2 regions of the Gottfriedia sp. S16(2024) genome follow, and region 1 is predicted to be linked to the other one. Evidence: predicted binding sites of a transcription regulator. Region 1 holds the regulator's gene; the other holds the start of a gene.
The links. The regulator LexA, encoded in region 1, represses DNA repair genes until DNA is damaged. The targets are predictions, from matches to a motif close to CGAACATATGTTCG.
Positions count from the first base shown of each region.

Region 2: the regulator LexA is predicted to act here: its motif matches at 11,935-11,948, upstream of AB1282_RS21800 (Y-family DNA polymerase).

Region 1 is NZ_JBFLUO010000001.1:3,395,612-3,411,904, forward strand. It holds gene AB1282_RS15965 (hypothetical protein) at 1-274, shown strand, start outside; gene AB1282_RS15970 (metallophosphoesterase) at 395-1,264, opposite strand; gene AB1282_RS15975 (response regulator transcription factor) at 1,438-2,082, shown strand; gene AB1282_RS15980 (sensor histidine kinase) at 2,079-3,464, shown strand; gene AB1282_RS15985 (L,D-transpeptidase) at 3,604-3,939, opposite strand; gene AB1282_RS15990 (glucosaminidase domain-containing protein) at 4,138-4,779, shown strand; gene AB1282_RS15995 (GNAT family N-acetyltransferase) at 4,918-5,334, shown strand; gene AB1282_RS16000 (hypothetical protein) at 5,676-6,116, shown strand; gene AB1282_RS16005 (GyrI-like domain-containing protein) at 6,202-6,828, opposite strand; gene lexA (transcriptional repressor LexA) at 6,925-7,572, opposite strand; gene AB1282_RS16015 (YneB family resolvase-like protein) at 7,713-8,369, shown strand; gene AB1282_RS16020 (DUF896 domain-containing protein) at 8,581-8,820, shown strand; gene tkt (transketolase) at 9,008-11,011, shown strand; gene sirA (sporulation inhibitor of replication protein SirA) at 11,203-11,640, shown strand; gene AB1282_RS16035 (YneF family protein) at 11,727-11,939, shown strand; gene AB1282_RS16040 (FIMAH domain-containing protein) at 13,402-15,024, shown strand; gene AB1282_RS16045 (ABC transporter transmembrane domain-containing protein) at 15,561-16,293, shown strand, end outside.
Region 2 is NZ_JBFLUO010000001.1:4,528,602-4,544,894, forward strand. It holds T-box leader at 1-6, opposite strand, end outside; gene AB1282_RS21730 (zinc ribbon domain-containing protein) at 513-758, shown strand; gene AB1282_RS21735 (alpha/beta hydrolase) at 776-1,696, shown strand; gene AB1282_RS21740 (iron-containing alcohol dehydrogenase) at 1,736-2,899, opposite strand; gene AB1282_RS21745 (GNAT family N-acetyltransferase) at 2,958-3,545, opposite strand; gene AB1282_RS21750 (CDGSH iron-sulfur domain-containing protein) at 3,742-3,951, shown strand; gene AB1282_RS21755 (processed acidic surface protein) at 4,098-5,171, shown strand; gene AB1282_RS21760 (class D sortase) at 5,175-5,795, shown strand; gene AB1282_RS21765 (phosphotransferase family protein) at 5,857-6,786, opposite strand; gene AB1282_RS21770 (DinB family protein) at 6,921-7,415, opposite strand; gene AB1282_RS21775 (BclA C-terminal domain-containing protein) at 7,595-8,041, opposite strand; gene AB1282_RS21780 (Cof-type HAD-IIB family hydrolase) at 8,608-9,447, opposite strand; gene AB1282_RS21785 (DUF2922 domain-containing protein) at 9,647-9,862, opposite strand; gene AB1282_RS21790 (DUF1659 domain-containing protein) at 9,880-10,104, opposite strand; gene AB1282_RS21795 (YolD-like family protein) at 10,183-10,515, opposite strand; gene AB1282_RS21800 (Y-family DNA polymerase) at 10,602-11,864, opposite strand; gene AB1282_RS21805 (YqzH family protein) at 12,027-12,221, shown strand; gene AB1282_RS21810 (DUF2653 family protein) at 12,268-12,567, opposite strand; gene AB1282_RS21815 (hypothetical protein) at 12,590-12,973, opposite strand; gene AB1282_RS21820 (metal-dependent hydrolase) at 13,095-13,697, opposite strand; gene tatC (twin-arginine translocase subunit TatC) at 14,031-14,759, shown strand; gene AB1282_RS21830 (hypothetical protein) at 14,814-15,131, opposite strand; gene AB1282_RS21835 (FtsB family cell division protein) at 15,423-15,812, opposite strand; gene AB1282_RS21840 (YojF family protein) at 16,239-16,293, shown strand, end outside.

The sequences.
Region 1 (16,293 bases):
GTTTTTAGAGGATTTTAAATCAAGATTAAAAAAGTCAGCACATTCAAAATTTCATTCAGAGCCATCAAATATTGGAATGAATTTTATGCAAAGAGAAGATGAGCAATATTATTACATCAATTTATTTATTAAATATAGAAGTATAGAAGAATATGAAGAACGAACGAGGTTTGAAAGAAGCCAGGTTGAATGGAATGAAACTTGGTTTAGTAATGACATTACCCATGAACTATTATCAGTAACAATCTGGAAGGATTTTAGTCCAATGTCCTAATATCTTCATTGCAACGTGATTTGTATACGTGGAAAAACTATGTGAACTTCGTTGACTAATTATTGATAAAGAATATCTCTAATGTACCCGCAAGGAATTCATATTTCCTTGCGGGTTTTATTATTTACTTTTTAAAGTGAAAACTGAAATTTCTGGAACACTAAAAAATCGAAACGGAAGCCTTGTTGTTCCTATACCCCGATTAACGTATAAGTTCAAAGGTTTTTTATGATCACTTATTTTATATAAACCTTCAGTATAAATGGTTGCTAATGGTGGGGTATAAATTGCTTCGTGAAATGGAAGTTTTACTTGTCCACCATGACTATGGCCAGAAAGTTGTAAGTCAATCGGATACTCTTTAAGGCGTGTTGCCACATCGGGTTCATGTACTAGTAAGAGATTAAAAGCGTTTTTTTGTATATTTTTAAATGCTTCAGCCGGATTTGGTCTTCCTAAGAGATAGTCATCCAAACCAATAATATTTAGTTTGCTATGATCTTTTAAGTCGATTACTTTCTGTTCATTTTCTAAAACTGTAAAACCAGATTTTATGAAAACAGATGATGAGATTTTCTTGCCTGCTCCACCAACATCATGATTACCGTAAATAGCATATTTACCATATTTTGCTTTTAATTGTTGAAGTACTGCAGGGATTTGATCTAATTTATTGTATAAAGCGCTATTATCAATTAAATCACCAGTAAACACAATTAAATCAGGGGTTTGTTTATTAATTTGATCGACAACTTTATTTAATTGCTTTAATGTATAATGAGCACCTAGATGGCTATCACTAAATTGAACAATTTTCAATCCTTCCATCTGCTTTGAAACGGAATTTGATGTGATCGTTATTTGATTTACATCCAACATTTTTGGTTCGATACTTTTTGAATAACTATATAAAATAATAGGGAAAATTAATAATATCAAAGTAAAAACTAGTAATCTTCTAACGATCCTTCTAAATATGGTATATTTCATGTCTATAACCTGCCTTTTATGAATGAATTGATACAATTAAGATTGCAAATAAAATAAATAGCGCACTGATTAAAATTTCAATGATCCTCATGTTATCACTCCTCGAAAACAGTTTAAGCTACCTTTGTTACATGAACGTGACAAAATAACATAATTGAACGGAGGAATTAAAAATCAATATTCTAATCGCTGATGATGAAAAAGATATGTTAAAGATCTTACAGGCCTATTTCAAAAAGGAAGGATATACCGTTTTCTTAGCAGAAGACGGAGAACGAGCGATCGAAATCTTTTATAGCGAAAAAATTGATTTAGCTATTTTAGATTGGATGATGCCTTATAGTAGTGGGATTGATGTGTGTAAAGAAATAAAGAAAAACGGTGAAACAAAAGTATTAATGCTTACAGCTAAAAGTGAAGATGAGGACGAACTACAAGCTCTAAAACTTGGGGCTGACGATTATGTAAGAAAGCCATTCCATCCGGGGGTCCTGATTACTAGAGCTAAAAAATTACTAAAAGAGGAACATCTTATTATAATTGATCATATAAAAGTAGATTTTAAAGGTAAAATTGCATTTAAAAACGAAGAAAATTTAAATTTAACGAAAAAAGAAATTGATTTATTAAGCTGTTTTGTTCGTAATCGAGGAAACATCTTGTCACGTGAGGATTTGTTAGTCAATGTATGGGGTATTGATTACGATGGAGATGATCGAACCGTTGATACACATATAAGGAGATTAAGAGAAAAAATAGGAGAAGATCTTATTCAAACACATCGAGGTTTAGGATACAGTCTTAGAAAAGAAAAATGAATCGATTAGGAAGAAAAATATCGATAGCAATTACCGTATGTATTCTTTTTGTTTTTATTTTTTATCTAATAATCAATTCGTATTTATTACCTAAATATTATTTATTTCAGATGAAAAATAGAGTACATGACATTTCAACATCAATAAACAAGATGCCAATGGCTGAGTTTAAACAGTCAATTAATCAATTGGAACAAAAAAATAATGTAACAATCGCTTATGAACCAATACAATCTAATTTAGACGAGTTTAATGGATTATTACGAGATAATTTATATCAAAAAAGAGTAACGTTAAATAAATTTTGGGTTACAGAAGAGACATTAAACCAAGTTAAAAGTGGTAAAAGAATTAGTAAAATCTATGATCAAGGTAAGTTGAAATCTAGTTTTTTAGTCGATTTTATTCAAAAGGATAATGTATTTATTGTAGTTGGTGTCTCGATTGTTTATTTAAGTGATGCTGTTCAAATCGTAAATAAGTTTACCATTTATATTATGATTTTCTTGATTTTAATGCTGATTTTAATGGTTTGGATTTGGTCAAAAAAAATAACAGATCCATTGAAAGAGTTAAAAGATATTTCTAAAGAAATCGCTCAATTAGAATTTAAAAAGGCAAAAATTTCAACAAATGATGAAATCGAAGAACTTGCTAAAAGTATAAACGAAATGAGTGACAAATTGAGGATTGCCCATGATGATTTAAATCAACGGAATGCAAATTTAAAAACGTTCATTTCAGATATTTCTCATGAACTTAAAACTCCGCTTGCTTTAATCAAAGCTTATTCGGCAGGAATTAAGGACGGAATAGATGACGGAACCTATGTTGATACAATCATTAAACAAACAGATCAAATAAACCGTTTAATCGATAAATTATTAGAGTTATCAAGAATTGAACGTGAAAGATTACATATAGAACAATTTGACTTAATTCAGCTTTTGGATTCTAGCTTGGAAAACTTCGAAATCGAATTAAATCAAAATAATATAATCATAAAAAAAGAATATATTAAAACGAATCAAATTAATATTGAAGTAGATCGTGACCAAATTGAGAAAGTATTTAATAATTTAATTAGTAATGCAATTAAATATACAAAAAATCCGGTAATTAACATTAAGATTTACGAGGAAAATGAGGAAATTGTATTCATCATTAAAAATGAAACAAATCTTAAAAATTCCACTCAAATTAAGCAAATCTGGGAACCGTTTTATGTTATGGAGGCTTCCCGAAATAAACATTTAACAGGAACAGGCTTAGGTCTAGCGATTGTAAAATCGATTTTAAACCGTCATCAGTTAAAACATGATGTGAAATTAATAGATGGAACTATTCAATTTTCAATTCATTTTCCAAAACCCTTACAGTAGAGTAAGGGTTTTTAATTTTCTTCTTAGTTGTAACATGGAAGCCATAAACCATTTTTAAGAGAATGGAAATTTATTTTAATAGAAGTGCCGCTTAATCTATGAAAACTTACAAGATAAGAACTTCTCGTGGTTTTTTCATTTATTGATGAATAACGACACCTGTGCCTATTGGAACCATCGAAGATAATTCAAGTACATCCTTATTGAACATTCGAATACAACCATGTGAAACAAAGTGACCAATTGTTGCAGGATTATCAGTTCCATGAATTCCGTAATGTGGAGCGGAAAGTCCCATCCATAGTACCCCAAAAGGTCCACCAGGATTTGGATCTTTATTAATAATTGTATAAGTTCCTGTAGGAGTAGGAGTAAGCATTTTTCCTACACCAATTGGGTAAGTTTTAAGCAGAGTGTTTCCGTCGAAAAGTTTTAGCTGGCGGTTTGATGTAGAAATGTAGATCCAATTAGTCATTTTATCAACTCCAGTTTTTAACTATCGTATGAAGAAACTTTAATAGTTGTTAAATACAAGAAGGGTAATAGAATATATGAATTTTTAAATAGAAAAAATAGACAGATTCGATTACTTTTCTACTAATTCCTTAGTACCAAGATTGGAGCATATGAATACTCTATAGGACAAGCATTTTAAGGAGAGGATTAGTCTATAGTGTCTAATACAATTAAATATTTTCAATATGCCCAAGAAGTTTCAAAAAAAATTGGCTGGTTAACTGAAGTGATTTATACTCAATGGCAAGTAGAAACAGCACATTTTACGTCTAAAAATTTTAAGAAAAATAACAATATTGCAGGTCAAACGTGGTATCCAGGTTTACCACTTAGTAGTAGAGGAACTGCTAGACCTAAAAATGAAGGTGGATATTATATAAAATATAATGATCCAGTTCAGGGCTATGTTGATTTTATTTTAAGTAATCCACGATACAGTGAAGTGAAAACTTACAAAACTGCTAATGAGCAATTTAAAGCAATTGCTGCAGCAGGATGGGCTGTAGATACTAATTATGCAGATGTGCTCATCTCGGTAAATAATGCAAATATTAAAAATGGATTATATAAAAGGATCATTCAAATTGAGTTATATCCTTATAACGGAATCTTAAAAAAAGGTTCGAGGGGAGTGCAAGTAAAGAAAATTCAAGAAAAAATAGGCGTTAAAGTGGATGGGATATTCGGAAACCTAACTGAAAATGCAGTTAAAGAATTTCAAAGAAAAAATGATTTAGTAGTTGATGGAATTGTTGGGATAAAAACATGGGGGAAAATTTTCAATCCAACAAATCTATAAAATATTGAATTGTTTATTAAGTGAACCTGTATGATTTTAAATACAGGTTTATTAACATTAAACATAATACATAAAAGGGTTTGAAAGTATTTTATAGAAAAGGTTAACTATAACTATCTTTAGAAAAGGAGAACGAAAGTGGGAATTAGAAATGCGGATCTGAATGATTGTGAATCAATCGTAATTCTGGATTCACAAATTATTGGAAGCCGAATGAGGAAAAATCAAATTAAACTATCGATTGAAGAAAATCGATGTACAGTTTGTGAATTGAATGGAAGTTTAGTAGGTTTTATGATTTATCATAAATTTTTCTTTGGCCATTTATTTATTGATTTAATAATTGTTTCACCAAACATGAGGAGGCTTGGTATAGCAAAAAATCTCATGAAATATGTTGAAGTTTTTTCAGAAAAGAAATTATTTTCATCTACAAATAAATCAAATATCCAAATGCAAAAAGTATTTCAATCTTTAGGATATATTGAAAGTGGACTTATCGATAATTTGGATGAAGGGGATCCTGAAATTATTTATGTTAAATTAATAGATTAAACGATATTTTCGGCATTAATTTTTTAAACAAGAATAAAAATAATTTTATTACCCCAAATATCATTAACCACTTCCAATTACCCATCTTCAATTCAAATGTAATCTCATCTGATTCTCAATCTTATAATCATTTCATAGATTAATTTAAAAAGTGTAATATTATTTACAATAATTAAGAAAAAGTGTGTAAGAAGTCCTGACAGAATAATTAGTCTGTTACTTTAGGCTAATCAATTTAAAAAAAATTTAAATACATTCTTCCTGTTATTCTATTTTTCAATGCATGATGAATAGTAATAATATATAAATGCTCCAATTATATCATTACAAGGAGTGGAAATATGGATTTTAAAAGGGAATTCATCTTAAAAACAAAAGCAATATATAAAGAAACTGTTACAGAAAATATGGCATACAGTAAGATGTGTGAAAAATTTGAATCTTATTTTGCAGATTTAAAGGAGTCTTTAAAAAAGGAAATTGAAGTTTCGAATGGTGAATTTGATATTATGATTGATAAAGATAGTTTGATTGAGGTCTTATTAAATCAAAGAGAGTTATTAATTACGATTGATGACTCTGGAGTAGTAGTTAGTATTAAATATTTTGATGAAGTGCAAAATGAACAGGTTGAAAATAAGATTGATATAATTGAATATGATGGTGGGGCATATAAGAGTCAAGTATTTCAATCACCTATTACTAGAAATATAATCGATAATTATTTAGCAATTGCATTTAGAGATGATTTAGAGAAGTGTTTTGAAAGTTATAGTGAATGATAAACTGCTTAATTTAAAAGTGATATGTTACAGGTAACTAATTGTAAGTCTAGAGCTTGGAAAATCCAAGCTCTTTTAGTTTTGTCTATCGTTCTTCCACTTGAAACCTTAAAACAGTTTTCAATTTATCAGGTTGAGTTTTTCTTGCATCAGAAATATAGATTTCCTTATGTGTTTTTTGAACTCTTTGTAGATTATTCTCCGTGCAGAACTCTTCCATTAATTTAAAAGTTCGTGGTTCGTCATCATAACTTCCGATATGCATGGTTTGAACACATAAGCCTTCAGTAATCGATTCGAGTTTTACGTTTGCTAACAGTGGATTTTTCTTTTTTTGTTTAAGTTGATCTAAAATGATGTATGTTAAATCTTCTGAAACAAAGTCAGGTTGTCTAATCATTAATTTATATAGAAGATGTTCTTTGTTTAAATAGTCTAGTTTTCGGCCTTCTTCATCTAAATCCCATACTCCTTCAAGAGGGAAGACTGTGTAATCAAAGTAACCTTCTTGAACTATCCCTTTTTTAGGCAACATTTTAATTGCATATGCTAAAGTATAAAGTGCTTCTACATTTTCTTTAAATAATTCATTATTTGGATTCCCTTTGCCTTCAATCGTTATATATTTAAAGGCTGGTATATTAATTTTACTAGGCTTACTTTTTGGTAAATAAATTTCTTTTAAACTTTTTCTCCACTCGAGTTTACTCACTAAAAAAACTCCCTTAAATTATAAGTTAGTGTAGTTTGAATATGCTTATTAAAAATAAAAAGCAATCACATAAATATGTCATTGCTCTTAAAAGGTTTAATGATATGTACGATAAACTCCTATTACTTTTCCTAAAATTGATACTTGTTTTAATAAAATTGGAAACAGAGCATCATTTTCGGGTTGAAGTCTAAAATGGTCGCTTTCTTTATAGAAGCGCTTTACGGTAGCTTCACTATCTTCAGTCATGGCAACTACAATTTCTCCATTTTCAGCAGTGAATTGTTTTTTTACGATTACAAGATCGCCATTCATAATACCAGCATTGATCATACTATCTCCTTCTACACGTAACATAAAAACTTGTTCGTTAGATGGAGCAACAGAAGTCGGTAAAGGGAAATATTCTTCTACGTTTTCGACTGCAGTAATTGGAATCCCGGCAGTTACTTTACCGATTACAGGAATGTTAATAATATCGTTATAGATTTCAGAGTATGATGCTTGTACTTCATTCACAACCGTAGTTGTATCGCCAAGAATCTCGATTGCACGCGGTTTCGTAGGGTCTCTTCGAATATAGCCTTTTTGTTCTAGTCTCTCTAAATGACCATGCACTGTAGAGCTTGAAGCTAAACCAACAGCCTCAGCAATCTCTCGAACTGAAGGTGGATAACCTTTAATTTTTACTTCGTCTTTAATATAAGCTAAAATTTCTGCTTGCCTTTTCGATAGTTTGTTCATTTGAATTTCCCCCTTGCCTATAAAGTAGATAATACGTTCCTCTTTATTTTTTTCATTATATCATGATAGGATATGATATACAAACGTTAGTTCTATTTTTTATTAAAGTAGTTTTCATGTTCGTATGGAGGGAACAGTTAATGAATGCAATAATTTACGCGAGAGTAAGTACAGCAAAGGATTCACAAGAAACATCACTACAAAGACAAATGAGTGAACTAACCGAATTAGGTGAGCGGATGGGAATGTGTATTCTAGAAACAATAGGCGAACAGGCCAGTGGTTATGAAGTAGAAAGAGAAGGACTTTTCCAACTATTTCAAATTATAAAAGAGCACCAAGTTGATGCTTTATTAATACAAGATGAAACACGATTAGGCAGAGGTCATGCAAGAATCGCTTTATTACATTTTTTAAAAAGGGAAGGGATAAAATTATTTACTTCTTCTCAAAATGGACAATTTCAATTAAGTGAAAGCGATGAAATGGTTTTAGAAATTTTAAGTATTGTAGAGGAATATCAACGGAAAATTCATAATATGAAAATAAAAAGAGGTATGAGAAAGGCGGTTGAAAACGGGTATAAGCCTCAAAAAAACTTAGAAGGTAGTGTAAACGCAGGTGGTAGAGATAAGTTGGAATTACCGATTTCCGAAATTGTAAGATTACGTCAAAACGACCTAACATTTGAAGAAATTGCAGCTACCTTAAAAGGATTTGGATATAACGTTTCAAAAGCAACTGTCAATAGAAGGTATAATGAACATGTGAAAGAAATCTCCAATATTGAAAGCTAATGCAATTTATTGTAAGATGAGATACATTGAATAGAATATCAGACTCTAACGAACGATCGATTTCTTCGATGCATAGCCTGCTAAGGGAGTGCTCTTTACTCCGCTTTTCGTCAGACTTTTTGTCAAGAAAGACATCTATTTAATCGTCTGATTATAAAAGTGATGGAACTAACAATGAATAGATAAGATATAAATAAAGGAGAGGTTACTAATGGTTACTAAAAAAACTTTAGATAGAATAAATGAATTATCAAAAAAAGCAAAAGAAGCAGGGTTAAATCCTGAAGAGAAAGCTGAACAAGATCAATTAAGAAAAGAATATTTAGCAGATTTCCGTTCTCGAATGATGGATGAATTAACTTCACTTAAAATTGTTGATGAAAAAGGGAATGATATTACTCCTGCAAAGTTAAAATATGAAAAAGCAATGCGTAAAAGAAATTTACATTAAAAAAGATTTAACAATATAAAATTTCATATTTTGTAAATAATAACAAATAAAAGCAGTAGAATATTCTGCTTTTTTCTATTTCTTGGAAAGAATTTGTTAAAAATGTCAAAACTAAGTGTTAGTTATTGTAATAAATCATGGTAAATTATATGATAATATCTATGAATAAGCTAAAGGAGCGAAATTTATGTCTAATAATATTGAACAATTAGCAATTAATACGATTCGTACATTATCAATTGATGCAATCGAGAAATCAAATTCTGGTCACCCAGGAATGCCAATGGGCGCTGCACCGATGGCATATGCATTGTTTGCAAAATTTATGAATCATAACCCAAAAAATTCAAAATGGTTTAACAGAGACCGATTTGTGTTATCAGCAGGCCATGGTTCAATGTTACTATATAGTATGTTACATTTATCAGGCTACGAAGTTTCGATTGAAGATATTAAAAACTTCCGTCAATGGGGTAGCAACACTCCAGGACATCCTGAATATGGACATACACATGGTGTTGAAGCTACAACAGGTCCATTAGGACAAGGTATTGCGATGGCTGTTGGGATGGCTTTAGCAGAGCGTCATTTAGCAGGTACATATAATAAAGAAGACTTAAATGTAGTTGACCACTTTACATACTCAATTTGTGGTGATGGAGATTTAATGGAAGGTGTTTCAGCAGAGGCAGCTTCATTAGCGGGACATTTACAATTAGGACGCTTAGTAGTTCTTTATGATTCAAATGATATTTCATTAGACGGAGAATTAAATCGCTCATTCTCTGAAAGCGTAGAAGACCGCTTTAAAGCTTATGGATGGCAAGTTATTCGAGTAGAAGATGGAAATAACTTAGATGAAATTACTGCAGCGATCCAAAAAGCACAAGAAGAATTATCAAAACCAACTCTAATTGAAGTGAAAACAACAATCGGTTACGGTTCTCCGAATAAATCTGGTAAATCAAAATCTCACGGTGAGCCATTAGGAAAAGAAGAAACGATTTTAACGAAACAAGCGTATGCTTGGGGTTATGAAAATGCATTCTACGTACCAGAAGAAGTGTATGCACATTTTAATAAAGTAATTGTTGAAGCTGGGGAAAAGAAAGAAGCTGAGTGGAATGCTACTTTTGCTAAATACGAAGAAAAATATCCTGAATTAGCAGCTCAATTAAAGAATGCGATTGAAGGTAAGATTACTGTAGATTTAGAAACAGCATTACCTAAATATGAAGTAGGTAAAAAAATTGCGTCTCGTTCATCTTCAGGTGAAGCAATTAACGCTATCGCAAACGTATTACCTAGTTTCTTTGGTGGGTCTGCAGACTTAGCTGGATCTAATAAAACGTATATGAATGGTAAAGGTGACTTTACGAGAGAAAGCTACGATGGACGAAATATTTGGTTCGGTGTACGTGAATTTGCAATGGGTGCAGCATTAAATGGTATGGCTCTACATGGTGGAGTTCATGCGTTTGGCGCAACATTCTTTGTTTTCTCTGATTACTTAAAACCAGCAATTCGCTTAGCTGCTTTAATGAATTTACCTGTTACTTATGTATTTACACATGATAGTATCGCAGTTGGTGAAGACGGACCTACTCATGAACCAGTTGAGCAACTAGCAGCATTCAGATCAATGCCTAATCTTAATGTAATTCGTCCAGCAGACGGAAATGAAAGTTCTGCAGCATGGAAAGTGGCAGTAGAAGCTAAAGATGCTCCTACAATGTTAGTATTGTCTCGTCAAGATTTACCTACTTTAGAGGGTACTACTACTGATATTTATAATAAAGTTTCAAAAGGAGCTTACGTTCTTTCTCCTGCGAAACAAGATAAAATCGATGTTGTATTAATTGCAGCAGGTAGTGAAGTACAATTAGCAGTTGGAGCACAAGAAAAATTAGCGGCAGAAGGAATTTCTGCATCGGTTGTTTCGATGCCTTCAATGGACTTATTTGAAAAGCAATCTGCAGAATATAAACAATCAGTATTACCAAAAGAAGTTACGAAAAGAGTAGCAGTAGAAATGGGTTCTTCATTCGGCTGGCATAAATATGTAGGATTCGATGGAGAAGTAATTTCAATCGATACATTTGGTGCATCTGCTCCAGGTAACTTATTAATGGAAAAATTCGGATTTACTGTTGATCATGTCGTTTCAGCAGCAAAAAAAGTATTACAATAAAGGTAAAGATGGGAAAAGTAGGGAAAGAATTTTAAATTCTTTTCCTATTTCCTAAACCTTTTTTCAATATAATGCTTTATTAAAGATTTTTCGACAAAACTAGTTGATTTTCACTCCTTAAAAATGACAAATATTTTGAATGGAATTTTATATAATCTTCCTTACAGATAGTTGTTGGGAGTGGACAAGATATGAGGGAATATAAAATTTTTTTAATTCGAGAACCACTGTCTATAGAATTTTATGGAAAAGAGCATAAAATATATCAACTAGTATATGAGTATTATTATTCATCGATTGAACTAAGGAAAATAATCGAAAAACAATTAGAATATATAACAGAACCAATACCATTATTCGAGCTACATACATTTATTCGCAAATTTGATTCTCAACAGATCTACTTTTATGAGGAAACTGGAGAGTATCTTCTCGAACTTGTTGATGGTGCAAAAGCTCAGCTAAAACTTTATCCTCACGAACTTATTTTATATGCAGAAGGATCATTAGAGGCAGAAACAATATTCTTTGAGCTATTAAGAAAATTTCGTTCAACATTCATTGCAATAGATGTGAAGGATCAGCGATTTGGCTGGCTAAGACCTATCGCCTATCAAAAGTATATTTAAAACGATTAAATTGCAGTTTGCTCTTGTATAAACTGGTTAGTTTTAGTAAAATTGTTTCTAGATGATTTTAAGGAGGAAGCAATAAAATGTGGGTATACTTTCTAGTCGGCATCTTAGCATTAATTGCAGGTGTTGCGATTGGATTTTTCATAGCTCGTCAATATACAATGAACTACTTAAAGAAAAATCCACCAATTAATGAACAAATGTTAAAAGTAATGATGGCTCAAATGGGACAAAAACCTTCACAAAAGAAAATTAACCAAATGATGAAGGCTATGAACAACCAAACAAAATAATAAATCCTTTTAAAATATAAGGCTTTATAGCTTGTTTTGAAATAAATATTGAACATATTCTTTCTGGAAGCAGTTCTTTTAAGTGAATCCTACACCAAGAATTTGTAATTATTTAAATCATGAATCATTATACAATCTAAAACCACTTATTCTGTTGGAATTAACCAATGGGCAAGTGGTTTTTTATGTTTTTAGAGAAAATTTTTGTGATTACCAAAAGAAGTTAAAGGGAAAAATTAAAATTTAAAAACACCGGCTTTCGCGAAAAGTTGGTGTTTTTTTATATCTTTTTCTTAAATTTTGTATTTAGAAGAATTCTGTTTATCTTGCAATTCTTTAATCATTAATACATTCGTATGTTTTTTTAGAACAAATATTTTTATACAGAACATGTCAAAATCCATAAACAGTTGACAAATACTTCGAAATAAAATTGTTTAATACGTCGATTTCTAACTATTTAACAAGTTATATGAAAGAGAAAGTCGATAAAAAAGTTTGCGGTATTTTCAAAATTTGTCAAAATACTCATTATTAAAAGCTTAGAATTGTTAATAAATTATTAAATATTTTATAGTTTTTTATCATTTTATAAATTCTCGTAAACTAGCAATGAATTCTATTAATTAGTAAATTGCATGAAAGGGGGATACAAGTAGGCTTTTAGCTTGATTCAGGAGGTGACGATATAGAAGCAAAAAAAAGAAATGATAACTTTACATAATCGATAGGGCAAATTCAAAAACGAAAGCTACATAAATTATAGTGTACAAATGAGAGGAGAATCATTTTGAAGCGTAGAAATAAGATTGCTGCATTATCGACCACTTTAATGATTTCGATGTATTCAACATCCGCATTCGCTGCTGAGCCAGGGCTTGATAAAATGCCCGGACCAGTGGATCCTCAGTCATGGGTGAATCCAGACGATATGACCTGGAATGATTATAAACCAGTCCCTGGTGTAAATTGGAGTACTGATAAGAGTATTCAACCGGAATCAAACCTTAAAGGAGCTTTGATCTTGGTCGATTTTCCAGGTCAGGATTTTATTTTGACCTTGCCTAAGGGGAAAGATCCTATCGGTAATCCTCAAGTCAATGCCGTTCCTCGCGAAAAACTCGGGGAATTTTGGACAAATTACTTGAATGTTCCAAGTGAGCTAAATCATTATCAGACAATCGATGGCTTTTGGAAAGAGAACTCATATGGAAAATGGGGCGTAACCCTTGATTCTTACGGTCCTTATCGCTTGGATAAATACGAATTTCAATATGGTCTTGACAGTTTTAATCCTGGTTCACTGCCAGGTAATTATAAAACAGGGAATCTCTTCCAGGATGGTATAAATGCAGCAACAGCAGACATAGTCGCATCAGGAAAAAACTATGACTTTGCGTTCATTGTACATGCTGGCTATGATGAATCAACCGTTTGGCAAGAACTGGGAGAAATGAAGTTTATGAATCAGAACTCGGTGCCTGCTGAATTTGGGCCACCGAAGAATTTAACTGGATTTGAGAATATGCTAAACTGGGCAAAAACTCGTTATGTACCTTGGACTTCATGGTTTGCAGCAAAATCTATTTGGTCTGCTGCATCGAGTGCAACATTAAATGGCAAATCGATTCGTGTTTCGATTCAAGGTGAAAGTGATGGCATGTCAACATTTGCTCATGAATTTGGTCACCTTAAGGGACTGGGCGATAACTATAATAATGCAGCTCTAGACCCTCGAACCTACTCGGGTTATTGGGAAACGATGAGTCGTGGGTCATTTAATGGTCCAGGTGGAACGCATACACGCTGGATGATTCCGGCAACCCTTGGATCTTCGTTACCAGCACCACATACGCTTCGAAATAAAATGAAACAGGGATTCCTATCCAATGATGAAGTCCTGCAGCTCAACCGTGATGAATTAAAAGAATCTGGACCTGTGTTTGCGGATATTATCGCACGCGAAGTACCAATTGGCAGTAAATTTGGTCGAACTGGACTTCACGGAATCAACATCAGTATGAGCGATTTAACACCAAGCAATTACCTAAGCGGTGATTGGCGTAACGATATGATCGGTAACGTAAACAACGCTAAGTACAATAACTACACTCTAGAAGTTGTAGACCGAGTTGGTGCGGATTCCTTTGCGGCCGATTCAGGTGTATTGATTTCAAAAACGAAAAATGCAGAAACTGCACCGTTCATTTGGCCAGTTGATTCACATCCAGAAGATATCAGACTGAAGGACTTTACAAAGCCTGACGGTACAACAGTATCGGTTACAAAAGGTGACCCACGTCAAGCCCTGGATTCTTTATTCCATGCAGGGAATGGGGCAAGTTTGGTTGGCGGTAAATTCGATGGTTCTATTAGCCAAGACGATGTTGTCAGTGAGTACATCGATCCATACAATAAACTACAATTCTATATTTTAGGGAAGTACAAAGGCAATGACGGTGTACTACATTACCAGGTTGCCGTACGTAACACGGAGGGCTCAGGTGCCTATAAACGCGGGGTAAATGTAAGCGCTGGCACTTTACAACCGGCTGTAGCGGGCAAAGTGGCAGTTTATCATTTTAATGTTACTAATACTGGTGAAGCAAAGGATCTTATTCGTGTTAACGCTTCTGCAGGTGATAATTGGACAGTTCAACTTGAAAACAAAGTTGTAGCAGTTGAACCGGGTAAAACAGTTGATGTACCTGTTTATGTGAAAATCCCTAAAGGTATGACAGCTCCAGCCAATATTAACTTTACGGCAACTTCAGAAACAGACTCAAATAAAAGCGCTACCGATAACAATCTTGTGCTGAACAATCTAAATGCAACAAGTGTAAGTTCTATGATCGATAGCTTTGAAAATGCGGGAGCTTTCAAAGCAGGATCTGCGCAAGCATTGAAGGCACATTTGAATTCAGTAGAACAATTTGAAAAGAAAGGCTCTGCGGATAAGGTTGTCAAACATATTAAAGATTTTAAAGGTTTTCTAGATAATGAAAATGCTTCGAAAAAGGTTTCTGCAAAAGCGTACAATAATTTAAAAGCGAACACCGATGCAATGATTGAGGTTTGGCAATAGATTTGATTTATTGTTCAGGGGAGATTAACTGTGCCAGAGAATGGAAGAACACTAAAGTATGAATCCTTCATAAAAAATGTGAAAACATTTAGTTCATAAAATAATAAGTAAAAGTGAAACCACTTTCTATTGGATAATGAAACAATGGAAAGTGGTTTTTGTGTGTTAAATTAACATAATTAAAAGGCTCCCATTAATGATCGAAGCCTTTAATGAATACGAACTATTTAGAACTCTAGAGAGAACAACCATTAATTGTTTTTTTAAAATTTATCAATTTCATCCTTTATTTTTCTATTCAAGTTCTGTAATAAACTATTTTCTTTAGAACGTTTTGATTATTATGTATACTTATTTCAATTTTCATTCCGGTTAATCTTTATTGAGTTGCATAACTTTGGGATATACCGAAAATTAACAACCTTTTTAAATGAGCAAATTATTAAAAAACATTTAAACTTTATGTTATAATGAACATTGTTTTGAGTTTTCTAAATATTTTAAAATTAGTTAATCAGCATTGCGGGGGTGAAGGAATGTCAGTTTTTAAAGATTTGTTTTGGTTTTTCAAACAAGAAAAAAGAAGCTATGTATGGGGAATATCTCTTTTAGTAATCGTTGCAATTTTAGAGCTACTACCTCCGAAAGTTATTGGTTATGTAATTGATGAAATGATAAAAAACTCACTTAATAGTAAAAACTTACTTTTTTGGGTAGGTTTAATTTTTATTAATGGGTTACTTCTTTATGCATTTCGATATTGGTGGAGGAGATTAATATTTGGTTCTTCTTTAAAATTAGCTAGACAGCTTAGGGATGATTTATATAATCATTTTTCAAAAATGTCTCCATCGTTTTATCAAAAAAATAGAATTGGAGATTTAATGGCTCACGCAACAAACGATGTTCAAGCAGTACGCGAGACAGCAGGGGCAGGTATCTTAACTTTTGTTGATTCTATTATTTTAGGTGGATCGGTATTAATTATGATGGCAGTATCAATAAGTTGGAAGTTAACGCTTATTAGTCTATTGCCATTACCTGTTATGGCCATTTTGACTCAGTATTATGGTAAATTATTACATCAACGTTTTCATTTAGCACAAGAATCATTTTCAGAATTAAATAATAAAGTTCAAGAAAGTATGAGTGGTTTAAAGGTTATCAGAAGTTTAGGGCAAACAAAAGAAGATGTAACCGCTTTTAAAAATCAAGCAGATTTAGTAGTGAAATACAATATGAGAGTTGCTAGAATTGATGCACTTTTTG
Region 2 (16,293 bases), 1.1 Mb from region 1:
TTTAAAATATGTAGTTTTTAAAGGAATTTTTCTTGTATAATTTATCATAAATCATAATCTCTTGTCTAGTTGTCCCTAAAAATATATTCATTGGAATCTATACTTTTAAACAGCTTAACCTAATTAAATCGATCTGATACACAACATTTTCCATTTGAGCCTTTTGATTAACCAAGCTCCATCTTCTTGCCTTTTTACTTACTCATGAACACCTCATGAGTAACCTAGCTCCATCTTCTTACCTTTTTACTTACTCATGAACACCTTATGTGTAACTAAACTCCTTCTTCTTACCCTTTTACTTACTCATGAACACCTAATGGGTTAGCATATTTCATATTTTGTATTTTTTCCTACTCATGAATCCTTTTATATCTTATAAGGATTATTTATGAACATGAAGCGACAATGTTTAATTTATAAACTCGTCATTCTTAATTTAATTGTCAAAATCCCTTTATTAAATTTTCTTTTTCCTATGATACACTTTACTAAAAAGGAGGGTTTAATTTATGGCTAGAGCTGAAGAATTGTTAAGGGATAAATTTGTTTGTTCGAAATGTAAACATACACACGCGAAAACTAAAGAAGTATCAATGTCCGGTTCAGGTTTAAGTAAATTACTAGATATTGATTATAATCATTTTTTATTTGTTTCTTGTTTAAATTGCGGTTTTGTTGAGGTTTATAATCCTTCAATTTTAGAAGGTAAAACCCGTGGTGAGTTAACGACAATTCTTGATATTCTTTTCGGATAGAGAGTGATGGTTCTATTATGATGATCTGGCTTGTTGTAGCTGTTCTTTTTCTTATTTATTTTATTGGAGTTGGCTACTATTTTACGCAGCAAGTTTTGTTTATGAAAACAAATTCACTTGAGTTTATTTATCAGCGCGAGTTGGAAAATTTCCGATTTGATGAAGGATTGTATCGTTCTGTTCAAAAACAACCCTTTTCTATCCAATCTCGTTATGGATACGAATTAAAGGGATACTTGTTTGAGTCCTTTGATACAAATAATTGGGTCATTATTACACATGGTGTAACGGTTAATAAGAATAACTCAATTAAATATGCTGAGCTATTTTTAAGGCTTGGCTTTAATGTACTTACTTATGATCATAGGCGACATGGGGAGTCAGGTGGTCATACAACTAGCTATGGATATTATGAGAAATATGACTTACAATCTGTTGTTCAATATTTAAAGGATTTAAAAGGTGAGATTGTTCTTGGCATTCATGGAGAGTCAATGGGAGCATGTACAATGTTACAATATGCTGGTTTTGTTGAGGATTCTGCAGCTTTCTATATTTCAGACTGCGCGTTCTCTACATTCGAAGAACAGCTTACATATCGTTTGAAAATGGATTATAAACTTCCTAAATGGGCAATCCTTCCTGTTTCTAGCATTTGGTTAAAGCTTCGGAATGGATTTTTCATTAAAGATATTTCTCCTTTATCGGCAACACATAATATTAAAAATCCTGTTTTATTTGTTCATAGTAAACCAGACCCTTATATTCCATTTACACATACACTTAAATTATTCGAAGCGAAAAATCAAAATAAGAGAGAACTATTCATTGCCGAAAATGGTGCCCACGCTATGAGTTTAAATGAAAACAAAGATGATTACTATTCAATTGTTTCATCTTTTTTAAATAATATTGGCGTTAACCATAATTCAATATAAAAACTGGACAGAGTTTTTCTCTGCCCAGTTTTGGATCTATTAAAGAGCTGCCTCTAAAATTTTCAATGCATCTTCTTGATCTAATTTTTTAAAGTTACCAAATGGACCATATTTAACCGTTTTAGCAGCCATTTCAGGTAGTTGTTCTTTTGTAATACCGTACTCACTTAAACGACTTGGTGCACCGATTGAGTCCCAGAATGTGCGTAAAGCTTTAATACCAGCTAATGCCCATTCTTCTTTTGACATTGATTCTTGCCTGATATCAAATACTCTAGCTGCAAATTGACAGAAACGATCAACATTTTCGCTCATTACATATTCCATCCAATGAGGGAAAATAATTGCTAATCCTCCACCGTGTGGAATATCTGTTACTGCAGAAACTGCATGCTCTATATTATGTGTAGCCCAATCACCTTGGACACCCATACTTAAGATTCCATTTAATGCCATTGTTCCACTATATAGTAGTGTTTCACGCGCTTCATAATCATCCAATTTCTCTACTGCGATTGGAGCAGTTTCGATAACTGTTTTTAAGATTCCTTCACAGAAACGGTCTTGAATTTTTGTATTCGTTCCATGGTGGAAATATGACTCAATAACATGTGACATTATATCCACTGATCCATAAACTGTTTGATCACGAGGAACTGTAAATGTATTTTGAGGATCTAGGATTGAAAACGTTGGGTAACTAAATTTACTTCCCCAACCTAATTTTTCATTTGTTTCCCAATTTGTAATAACTGACCCAGCGTTCATTTCTGAACCAGTTGCTGCAAGTGTTAATACTGTTCCAAATTTTAATGCATCTGTTGGGAATGCTTTACGTGTAATAATATCCCAAATCTCACCATCAAATTTCGCACCAACTGCAATAGCTTTTGTACAGTCGATTACTGAACCACCACCAACAGCTAAAACAAAATCAATATTTTCGTCTTTACAAATTTGTATACCTTTATGAACTGTTGTTAATTTCGGATTTGGTTCAACTCCGCTTAGTTCATAAACTGTTTTGTCAGCTTCTTTAAGAATATCTACTATTTGATCATATAGGCCATTTCGCTTAATACTTCCACCACCGTATACAACTAAAACATTCTTTCCAAAGCTAGCAGCCTTTTCTTTTAACTTTTGTACACTATCTTTACCAAATATTAATTCTGTTGGATTTGCGAATGTAAAAAAATTCATATGTATCCCTCCTATTGTTCAAACTTAATTTTAACTTAAACAATCGAAAGGATGCATCTTAAACGACTTTTGTTTCGAATATTTTTTCATTTATTGGGAACACTAAATAATCGTATGAATGATTCATAATAAATCTAACTTTCTCATATTTAAATCCCACTTTTTCATATAATCGGCGGGCAGATGTTTTGTCTTGATCAACATTTAATGAAACACGAGTAATCCCTTTGTTTTTGGCAAAAGAAAGTAATCCCTCTAATAATTCAGTTCCAATTCCTTTGCCTTGATAATCTGGATGCACTGATAATGTATCAATATAAAAATCTTCATCATCTGCTTCCTTATCTACTTTTACATTTTGGATATTTAAATTACGACTTATTATTTCAAGCATTTCACGATCAAGTACTGATAATTCTAAGGAATGGTAGGCTATAATCACTCCTACAACTTTCCCTTCAATTTCTTTCACTAAACAATTATGGTAACTTAGTCGATTTTGTTCAGATTGAACATAATATTCTAAAATTGGGGTTGCTTGTTCGTATGATGTTGTCCCTGTTAACATAAATACAATATCTTCAATCGCTTGTACAATTAGAGGGACAATTTGTTTGGCATCTTCTTTTTTTGCTATTCGAATCATGAATTGTCACTCCTTAACATAAATTTTTACTTAGTTATCTTTAACATTTTTTTAGTATAAAAAAAATAACCTTTTCATTTTATACTAAATTCATGTTAATTTCATATTAAAAGTTAATACTTTATTAAAATACCCCATTTATTTTAACATAAATGTAATATATAATAACTTTAAGATGTGTAGGAGGAAATTTAATATGTCTGATGTTCAAATTAAGGTTTTAGATAATGGTCCTTTACGTGTAACTGGAACAGTTGATTTAGTTGATGCTGAAGGGAATACATATCCGCAAAAAGCAGCTTTCTCATTATGTCGATGCGGCATGTCAAGTAAATTACCATATTGTGACGGTACTCATAAAGGAAAATTCGAATCTGTCGTTCGAGCTCCTAAAGAATCAGAATAATTTCATTTTTCTGGCGCCGATTATTGAGCAATCCTAAATAATCGGCTTTCTTATGCCCTCATACCTTTATTATATTTGAATCATTCATAATACTGATCTAATCACATTTTATATTTAGGGAATGTACTATTTAGGGGGAAAACAATATGAAAAAGGTATTAGCTTCAGTCGTTTTATCTGCAGCATTAGTAGTACCAGGTGTAACTGCATATGCAGCGCCAAATGCAAATGAATTAAAATCTTATTTAGTTAGTATCAACCTAACTCAAAAACAATTAGAGGATTATTTAAATTCTTACTACGGTGAGTCGATCTCTGATTTCGATTCAGTTGATGAGTTAAAAGATACTTTAGGTGAAAGACTTACACAAAAAACTTTAGACGCTCTTCTAGATGAGTACGGTTACACTGAAGATGAAATTAAAGATCTAGCAGTCTACTATGATGATATGGACAAAAATGCATCATTACTAGATACGTATTATTTTACTTCTGATATCGAAAACTTAATTTATTTAGATGAAGATGAGTCAGGTAGTGTAGAAGATCAATTCCCTTCTATGGAAGATATTTCTTCTGCTCTTTCAGAGTTTGGAATTACTCAAGCAGAAATTAATAATCTATCTGCATACTTAGAAAAAGTTGTAAATGATGATCCTGCTGTTGAAGCTAAATTAGAAGCATTAGGAGAACGTGCATCTGCTTTAGAAGAAAAGTATCCTGAAATTTTCTCAATGGATTCTGAGGCTGCTCCAAAAGAATTACCAGCTGAATTAAAAGTAGAATTAATGAATATCGTAAAAGAGCTTCAATCTACTTTAAAAATTGATATTAAAGTTGCGATTGAACAAAATGGCGTTAAATCTCCTTTAACTTTTGCTAAATTACTTACTATGGATGATTCTATGGATTCTATGGAAAATATAAAAGTATATTTAGAGATTTATGATAATGCTGGTAATCTATTATTAGACGCTGTATTTTCACCAGATGAACTTTTAGGTGATGACCAGATTGTAGATATCGTTAAAGATACTCAAAAAGCAATTAAAAACCCAAAACCAGCAACTAAGAACCCAAAACCTAATGTTATTGTAAGAACGGAAAATGGCGGTAAACTTCCTACTACTGCAACTCATACAACTGAATGGACAATGGTTGGTATGTTAATGATGTTAGCTGCTGTTGTTTTACGTAAAAAGGTAATTGTTAAACGATAAGCTATGAATCGTAAACGAAAAGTTCTACTTATATTTTCAGCACTCCTTTTTATTGTCGGATTATTTTTTGCTACAACAAATGCTTATTCTTTAATTAAAACCTACGTACTGTATAAACAGTCTAAGGATGATTTCAAAAAAGAAATCAAAACAGAAACAGCAACTAAATTGAAGCAAATTAAAAGAGATGAACCGCTTTACAAGACTTATCCTAAATTTGGCGATGAAATGGGTACATTAACGATTCCTCGACTTCAAGCAACTCTACCAATCTTCCACGGGACAGATGAGGATGAGCTTGCAAAAGGAATAGGTCATTACGCTAAATCTGTGATGCCAGGTGAAAGAGATAATAGTGTTCTTGCTGGACATCGAGATACTGTATTTCGTGGGCTCGGTAAAGTAAAAGTGGGCGATCCGTTAATTGTTAAAACTTCGGCTGGCACATTTACTTACAAGGTTCATAAAATTCGTATCGTTGATAAAGATGATCGCACTGTTATTATTCCAAAACCAAGACCAACTTTAACGGTAAGTACTTGTTATCCGTTTAATTTTATTGGACATGCACCGCAGCGCTATATACTTGTAGCTGGTTTAGTCAAATCAGAAGTAAATAAATAAACAAAAAAATGCTTACTATACAATAGTGAGCATTTTTTTATTAGTAGTTTCATATTTTTCATTAATTTTCTAGTACAGCCCAAAATTTTTCGTTATTTAAATTGCGAACACTCCATTGGTAGTGTCCATCACTGCAAGTTTCTGAAAAGAAATTTGCCGAATAAATACTATAAAATAAAACGTATAAATGGATTGTACTTCTAACCTCTTCTCCTAATCGATCAACTACTTTATTTAAATATTTTGCTAGCTTTATTTCACCCAATTCATCATATAAATCAAATAAAATCCAGCTTAATGCAACATCAAATAACGGGTCTCCATATAATGTCATTAATCCGAAATCAATTACACCATTAATTTGTCCATCTGAATTTACTAATAGATTTGATGGATAATAATCACCATGTACTAATGCATATTCCCCTTCATATCCAACTGAAAATGCATCTATTAAACGTTTTAATTTCACTTCGTAATCTGATACATCTCTTTTCAAATAATAATCTACTTCTGTATTCTTTCTTAGTAGCGATTGCTTTAAAAAACCGTTCCAGTCCTTTGAAGAAACTTCTTCATAATCACTTAATAATTTAATGCCTTTAAATTGCTTTTCTAATTCAATCCTTTGAATACTTAATATTGTAGATAGATAGTTTTCAAAGAAAGAATCTAATACTTGCTCATCATAATTTGATAAATCCTTTTGTATATTTCTGCCTTCAATTCGTTTTTCAATTGTTAAAACAACGCCCTTCTCTTTTATAATCTCGTGAATTTTAGGTAATTCAAAATTTGCATCACTAGAATTCATTGATTCATAAAATTGCTTTAATATTTCTAGCTTTGAATGGGCTGTTGGTTTATATAATTTTAAGACTCTCTTTTGATCATAAGAGTAGACTTCTGCTTCTTGTCCCTTTCCTAAAAAATTCAATTCGCTTATATTGTACTTTTTCAAAATGTAATCCCTAACATTTTGTGTGATCATCTTTTGTTCCCCATTTTCCCTTATTTATCTTTTTTTCAATTCTATTTCCATCTATTCCTACTTCTTCCAAAATAGCCTACTATTTCTTATACGGCAATACAAATTATTTAATGATTTTTCTCCGTATTAGCTTCCTACTCTTCTTTTGATACCCATGAACCTTGTGCTTTTCGTATGTAGAGTATTTGCCCGATATGATAAGCATTATGTGTACATAAATTAGATAATGCTCCCCACCAGACTGCATCTACTGGAAAGTTTGGAATTTGTTCATAAAGCTTTGATTCATCTGCTTCTTTTATGGCTTGCTGCCAATTCGCTAAATTCTCGTCTAACCGTTCAACAAGCTCCTGCCAATATTCCCTTGTTAAATTTTCCATTTCTCGAAAAGTTGAAGCATTACTATCGATTACTTCAGTTGGTATTTCTCCTTTAAATCTTCTCAACCATCGTTCATTATAGAAATACAGATGGTATACGATTTCAGCGATCGTATGAGTAAAATCATTTTGTCTCCAACTTATATCCTCTAAACTTAAATTCTCCAATGCTACATTTAAAGGTTGAATCCAACTTTCAACATTACGACAGACTTCCAATTGATCTAATATAAACTCTTTTTTACTCATAGATCATTCTCCTTTGTTAATTTTATACTTTACGATATGTACTTTCGTGGTTATTACTAGATTCACCTTTATTACTTTATGATTTTAACTTATTAAAAAATGCACTACTTTTTTAAAAAGCAGTGCATTCTTGTAACGGGATAGGAGAATCTTTTGAAGCATAACGATAAAATCTTATACTAATGAACTCTGAATAGATTAATTGTTGCTCCAGCACCTTGTAACAACTTAACATCTCCAACAAAGTCAAATAATTGAAGTGAAATTGTATCTCCAGCTTCTAATGGTAAGATCATTTGACTACCGTAAATGGATCTATTCACTTCATTTACGATTGCTGATGCATTAATAGGTCTACCGTTTATTAATATTCTTGTAGATACGGCTAATAGTGCATTTAAATTCACAGTGTAAGTAATAAAATAATTACCTGGTGCCTCAACTGTTAGTCGATCATTTGCTCGATCAATTGTAATTCCTTCACCTAAATACTGAAATGATGGAAAAGTTACAACTGTTCCTTCTTGTATTACTGAAATTGTTCCACCACTATTTGTAACAAATGCAAAGCTTTCGCCAGGAGGTATTGGTGGACAATGATGTCTTGGGTGTCTTGAATGTCTCATATTATCACCTTTCATTATTATTAGACATAAATCCTCTTAGGAGTAACATATTAAAGACTTGTCTATATAGTTTATTAATATGAAAGTTTTTTCTTTTCGTTACAGCATGTCCACTAGTTTTTTTATTTTTTTCAATTTTAATAGAATAAAAAAACTTAGTCATCATCGGACTAAGTTCTGTTAAATCATATAGTATTGCGAGTTCTATGACCTCTCTAGTACATTTACAATCCGATTTAATAGTTCATTTTGCTTCTTTAATTCCTCGTTTCGGATTTTAAATAATTTATAGAAGTAGGAGATTACTACTATAAGACCTATAGGAATTGCAATGTAAAAAAGCATAATAATGATTGGAAATATACCTAAGGCTACATCCATTTTAACACTCCACATCCTTTATAGTTTATATTTAGATTATGTTAACCTATACAATCTTTATGTCTTTAAAATAGGGAAAAGGAATAAGAAGTGTCTACAAAGTATAGAAAGAATGCAAAAAAAGAGAGTCTCAAAAGTACTTTGACTTTTAAACTCTCTCTTGCCGGTCTACAAATTGAATGTAATTAACTTTGTTTCAATTTTTGTTTTTGATCTAAAAAATGATAGATTGCATGGGCTACGCCTGCTTCTTCATTTGTTTTTGTAACAAATGTACAGTAGCTTTTTAGTTCTTCTTTCGCATTTCCCATAGCTACTGGAAAACCTACTCGATTAAACATAGAGACATCATTAAAACTATCGCCAATTGCCATGCTCTCATTTAAATCTACTCCAAGGATTGGTGCAAGCTTTAATAATGCCGCTCCTTTACTTACATTTGCTGCATTAATTTCAACGTTATTTGAGCCTGACGAAGTAATTAATAGTCCCTCTTCTTGCATTAGTTTTAGACGAATGCGACTAATAACCTCTTCATTCTTGGAAAGAAATAATATTTTATATACATCGAGATCCTTAAAATCTTCAATAGAAGAGTAAGTTCGAACCTTTCTTAAAGTAGCTGTCACTTTGTGTGTCTTGCCAGTTTGCTTATCAGTAAAAAATTCATCATATAGTGTATCTCGACACTTTGTAAATGATCCTTCACTAGTACTAATAATAAATGTTTTATTTTCTGCTTCACATATGCTTAAGGCTTTCGCAAAAATTTCTTTATCCATTGAATCGTTGTGCAAAATTTTTGCCTCATAGTCATATATTTGGGAGCCATTTAAACAGACAATCGGACAAGTTAGACCAGCTTCATCTAATACTTCCTTTGCACTTTCATACATTCTACCTGTAGAAATGACAACATGGATTCCTTCCTTTTGTGCTGCCCGGATGCTTTCAACATTTTCCATAGGTATTCCATTCTTACCATTTACCAGTGTACCATCCATATCAATTGCAATTAATGCCATGTCGTTCTCTCCTTTTCTACTATTCTCTTATAATCTGAATGCTAACTATTCACCAATTCTACTAAATTATTCTTATTACAATTTATCTATTTCTATTTTATGATTTCATTCTCTATTATTATAACGCAAAAAAAGACCTTCTGCATTTCAGAAGGTCTTTGGACTGCCTACAAAACTCATTTTCTAACCATAATAAAGCCTATAACTCTATCTCAATAATCTCCTTACCAACCAAGCGTGCGCCTTGTTTTGCTACGACAATTCCACTTGTAGAAGTGAATACGTTGTTTGCTACAATTTTATCCATTACTTGATTGATTAATGTTGGATTAACTGGAATGGTTGGATTGTCTACTGTTAGCGTAACGACCTTTTCGTTTTCATTTAAAAATTTAAGTTCTAATGTTTGAATCATGTCGCTTTCCTCCTTTTTTATAGACTGTTTAAAAGTAGTCCATTGCTTAATACTTCTAGTTCTACTAACGGTAGATCTTGCAATGATGCTAAAGCATTGCCAATTTCACTTAGCTTCACTAAATCAACATCAACTCGGACATTTTTATATGCCTTCCTCTTGATCATGATTTTTCCTTGTGCGTCTTTTCCTGCATGTAAATTTACATACAATGTTAGTTGTTGAGTAGCAATTTGTGCCATTTTCAACTCCCCCTTTCGATGTATATGTACTTAAAAAAGAGGGAGTTTTCGTTAACGGTTCATTATTTTTTTTGATTTTCAAGATCCAATTTTCACGTCCACAATATCACTTAATAACAGCTCCATATATCCAGCTTGTTCTTCATAAATGGATAGCCTATTTTGGTGTAAATTAATTTTCCCTATTTTTCCTTTTACATTATGGTGATAGTGATCTTTATAATAAGTAATTTGTACACTTTCATCTTCGTGAATTGCCTGTTGAAGATGACGGTTCATTTCCTCTAATAGTTGTTCATCTACATCTTTTTGTTGTTCATAATTTTGTGATACTTTCCAATCACGAAGCATTTTTACATGTTCTGGTAACATCATTGACGTCCATTTAATCGTGCCACGGTCACGTATCATCGGCATTCTTCTCCTTTTTTCTCATTTTATCTTAGGTAGAACTAGTGGTTTTCACCTGCAGGGAGAAAAGGACGAAAGGAAATCTTTTACCCTTTATGTCCACCTACCAGCTTGCTTCGGGCAAGTGCTGTTCCTCCTTCTGCATAAGAAACAGCCCAGAGGAGCGAAGATGATCCGTATTTTTTTCGGACTGCGTCCATCACATATCCTAAATTACGCTTTTGAGGTTTTTTCTGGTCAAACAAATTTAACTGCATGATTTCGTCACTTACAATATTCGAAAGAGAAATGAGAATTTGCCGAACTGTCTTCCCTTCATAATATCGATCAAATAATTTTGTACAGATTTCATACAAATCTGAAGTAATATTTGTAGGTTCATCCATTGTAAAAGCATGGGAAAATCCTCCACCGAATTCTTCACGACTATATCCAATTCCTAATGTAATCGTACGTCCTGCCTTCTTAGCATTACGAGTTCGGCGTGCAACCTCTTCACACATTTCACGAATAACAAACTTAATTTCTTCGACTTTCGTATAATCTCTCATTAATATTTGGCTTTTACCAAAACTAATCTGTCCATTCATTATTGGCGCACCTAGCTCAGACAGATCTACTCCCCACGCATGATGATATAGTTGATTTCCCATCACCCCGAATTTTTTCTCCAGCAAATGAAGAGGATATTTCGCTAACTGTCCTACTGTAAAAATACCCATTGCATTTAAAGTTCGTTCGGTTCTTTTACCGATTCCCCACATTTCACTAAGAGGACTCACCTGCCATAGTTTTTTTTCTACATCTTCATAAGTCCACTCCGCTATCCCATCTTTTTTTCCTTCTAAATCTAAGCACAGCTTCGACAAAAGCATGTTCGGTCCAATCCCAATCGAACAAGGTAATTGAAATCGTGCCATAATTTCAGTACGAATTTTTTCGGCAATCTCCCATGCATCACCCCATAATCTCTTCACTCCATCCACCTTTAAAAAACATTCATCAACACTGTATACATGTAAATCCTCTAAGGGTACAAATTCATTTAATAACTTTACTATGTTTGTTGAGATTTCTAGATATTTTGACATTGAAGGATTTACAATTTTAATTCGCGGATCTTTCGGTATTTCAAAAACCCTTGATCCCGTTTTAATCCCAAATTCCTTTTTTAATCGTGGGGAAGCTGCAAGGACGATACTTCCTTCTCTCTCTACATCTCCAACAACTGCTAAATAACATTCTAATGGATCTAATTCGAGCATGACCGCAGAACAACTTGCATAAAAGCTCTTCATATCGATGCATAATATCCGATGATGTGGTAACTCTTCATAACAAATGCTCATACATATCACTCCGATTTTCCAAAAAATAGCAGAACTAATGTTCTTATTTTTATTATAAACATATATTAAACGAATATACGTTCGATTTCAATAAAATTTTTTCATTAGGAACAATACAAAATTTTAGCTATACTAAAGTTAGCTTAAGGGAGGAAACTAAAAGTGGATGGACAGTTTGTAAAGCAGATGATTAAACGAGCGTTAATGCAATATAGAGGAGAACACGAACAGTGGATTACAGCTGATATGCTAGATAAACTGTACGATCAAATCGTTACCGAACAATTAAATGATGATCGTGAATTATATGAATTAGTACAAGATATTGTTTACGAATACGTAACGAATTATGCCTAAGCAATCGAAAAAACCCGAGAAAGAACGTCCAGTTCTCTCTCGGGTTTTATGAATAGATAAATGATATTTCACTCGTAATTCCAACTTCTTCATCAAAACCAATAATGATTTCCATTGCATAGGATGAAAAACGATGAATCTCTTCTAAGTAAAAACCAATTGCGTCTGATATTTGTTGCTCACCATACAATACGTTCAGATGATTGGCCGAAACTTGACAACTTACCCCAACATCTTCATCAAATTGAAACTCAATTTGCACACTTTCTGGGCGTATTCCTTCTAAATCAGCCACATATACACAAATTGCATTGGCAACATCTTGTTCATCAAAATAGATTTTCACAAGTCACCTCGAAGGGAAAAAATTAATATCGGTTTCTACGAAAGATTTTCTTAATAAACCAAATAATCACTACTATCACTAAAAAATCTAATAGTAATCCAAAAAATGAAAAACCAAAGTGCTGACCACCATAGTAGCCACCAAACGGGTTTAGCATCGAGCCAAAAAGAGAGCCTAACCCAAATGCACCTGCATACCCTAAAAAATTCCTTCCAGGACTTCTATAAGATCGATAACTCGACCTAGGTGCTGTTGGTCGATAACTTCTATTAGAACGATACGATCTCCTAATGGCAAGATGCGTTGATGGTTGTTTGCTAAAAACAAAAGAATTAGTATTCACCTTAATACGTTGATGGTTATATGTATTACTACTTGCATCAACCGGGATTGACAAAGCAAGCATAAAAAACAAAATCCACATTGATATTAGAGAATTTATTTTTTTCAATATTGACCCTTCTTTCATCATCACATCTTTCTTAGTATGGATTATTTTAATAAAAAAATGTGATAATTAAAGAGGCCTATAACCACTTAATACTTTGTTTTGTAAACAACTGATCCGCTAATAGGTGCGAAAAATAACCGACTGTACCAGCTAACCATAATCCATTTATCATTAAGTCTTTTTGCAGCAAATAACAAATTCCACACCAAAAAGCTAAAAAGTAAAGGGAATGAGTTGGTCCACGATGCTTTAATCTCGAAGAAACAGCAACAAATACTCCAAGCGCAAAGATTGACCAATAACCATGAAAGAAAAACCAACCAATAACTGCAATTAATATGCCTGTTAACATTAATATTGTTTTTATATTCCGTAACCAGCTAACACAAACAATAAATAATGTGAGAATACCTACTGCATAAATCCATGAACCAGAATAAATTAATTTCCCTGTTTTCACAACAATAAATAATGTAGCTGCTAAAAATAATAAGCTGAAAAGAACTTTTAGCGGCATTGAAACTTTTTTTGTTAATGAACTATTATGATGATCTAAATCAGGAGCTAAACTACTGATTGCACCAACTATAAGTGGGACGGTCATAGAATCATTTTTTGTTGCATACATTGTGACACCAGTTGCAAATAATCCTACAATTACATGACTTTTTCCATCCAAAATATTTACCTTCCTTATCTTACATACTCATACTTTTATTATAGTCGGATAAGGTTAGTTTTCATATGAATATATTAGCAAATGATGGTAATTTAAGAATAATTAATGTCTTTATATTCATTGACGATTGTTCTTTTTTCTGACAAAATATAGGAAGCTTAGGTGTTATAGAAAACTAGTCGGTTTGTAAGCCTTTTGGGCGAAGACTAAAGACGTAGTTGCACTTACACTTTATTCCTAGAATTGGCTACTACATCAAGTAATCGACGTCGCTAGCCAGTTTACTTTTTAAAGTGTAATAAAATACTTTCACAGTTTGCTTTGGGGGAAATTATGCAAGAAAAAGAAATGAGTGTCATTGACCATTTAGATGAACTTCGAAATCGAATAATAAAAGTTATTGTTGCATTCGTTATTTTTTTAGGGATTGGATTATATTATACGAAAGCTATATTCAATTTCCTTGTTCAAGATTTGCATGGAAAGCTTCTAGCGCTTGGTCCAAGTGATGTCCTTTGGATTTATCTAATGATTGGTGGGGTGTTCGCGATCGCGTGTAGTATCCCTGTCATAGCTTACCAAATATGGGCGTTTGTAAAGCCGGCCTTGCATGTAAAAGAACGAAAAAGCACAATGCTTTACATACCAGCTTTATTCTTATTGTTCGTTTGTGGATTAGCATTTGGCTATTATTTCATCTTTCCAAACGTTTTAAAATTTTTACAGGATATTGGAGAAGACTTAGTAACAGTTACATTCACAGCTGAACGCTATTTTAGCTTCTTATTTAACTTAGTTGTTCCTTTTGCGTTTTTCTTTGATTTACCAGTCATTATACTATTTTTAACAAGTATCGGAATCGTATCACCGGCATTTTTAAGAAAAACTCGACGATTTGCATATTTTATCCTTATTATTATCGGAACAGCAATTTCACCGCCTGATTTTGTATCTGATATGATGACAAGCTTACCATTGTTAGTTATATACGAATTAAGTATTCTTGTTTCATCACTTGCATATAGAAGACGTATTAAACGACTACAACATGAATCAGAATAAAAAACAAAAATGGACAGCAATTAACATGCTTGTCCATTTTTTCTTGACTATTCCTCATAATAAAATATGTGATGTATACAAAGTAACAACCAAACCTGAAAAACTATAAATTAACGATGCTTTAATAGCAATTTTTCTTTGAAAATCTTTATGTAAATCATTAAATTCTAATCCAGCAGCACGCAACCATTGATACCGCTGCAATGGAGTATAACTTACTTTTTTAGCTGTTTTCCAATAAAGGAAGACCGTCGTAACGAATCCTACCATAATAGCAATATTACTAGCCGATGAATCCGAGAGAACACTAACAAGGAACGTCAAAATTACTTGTACAATTAAAATAGCAAAAACGTAAATGAACTTTTTCATGTTAATCCTCCTTATTTAAGCTTATTTAAATTATAACAAAGATGTATTTTTCAGAATAGTAAAAATTTTGTAGAAATCGTGGGTAATTAGAACTAAATAGACAACAAAAGGATAAGAAATTGAGTATGTTTATAAGAGAAAAATGTAAAAGAGACTAAAAAATTCTATTCCCTTCTTCCTATTTGAGTTTGTACGTTCGACTTTAAACTTGCACCAAACGAACGTTAGTTCTATAATAAAAATAGAAAAAAGATTCCCATTTATATGAGAATCTTTTAGTTTAATTAATTGTTAGTTTGAGCTGATCTCATCTTTTGATTTCGGCACGATGATGATTGTTTCTCCTTTTTTAGAGAACATGTATTGATCACGCGCATAGTTTGCTATGAAATCCGGATCATTTAATAGTCTAATCTGTCTGTTTAAATCTTTTTCAGTTTTAGCCACTTTTTTTTGTTCGACATGTAATGTTGAAAGTTCATGTTGCTTTGCCGAAGCGATCTTGTTTTGACTAAACATATATATTCCAGACACGACAATGAAAGACAAAAATAATATTGTCAAAATGATTCGATGGATTCTTATTGTTTTTCTTTTTTGAGTTTGCGGAAATTGATTACGAGAAGGCTTGTTTAATTCTTCTCTTTGTGGATTATATAACTTTCGTGCTTCTGCCTTCACGTTAAAAACCTCCCTTTAAAAATATTATTCTACTCTAGTTTAACAAGTAATATCTTTTTAGAAAAGAAAAAAAAGGTAAAACAAGTAAAAATTTGACTATTTTACACAAAAACTCGTCTTTTTTGTCGAGTTCTCGTCATGTATCTTATCAATAAAAGATACCATTAATTACCTCATTTTCTTATTTTTTGAATATTTTAAATTTTTTTAACAAAAGTGGTTGACGAATATTTTCCCATCATGTATATTAAATATAAATTAACTGAATATTTAAACAGTTAAATTTTAGTAATCATGTTATACACATCCCCCCAATCCCTATCACCCAATTAGATAGGGATCTTTTTATGTTCAAAATCACAAGCCAACAAATTACCAATTTAGGGAAAGTTGGATTATAATACTTTTTAAAGGAGGTACGAGAAAATGCAAAAATTAGAAATTGGTGCTGCCCAAGAAGCACTTCAAAATTATATAAATC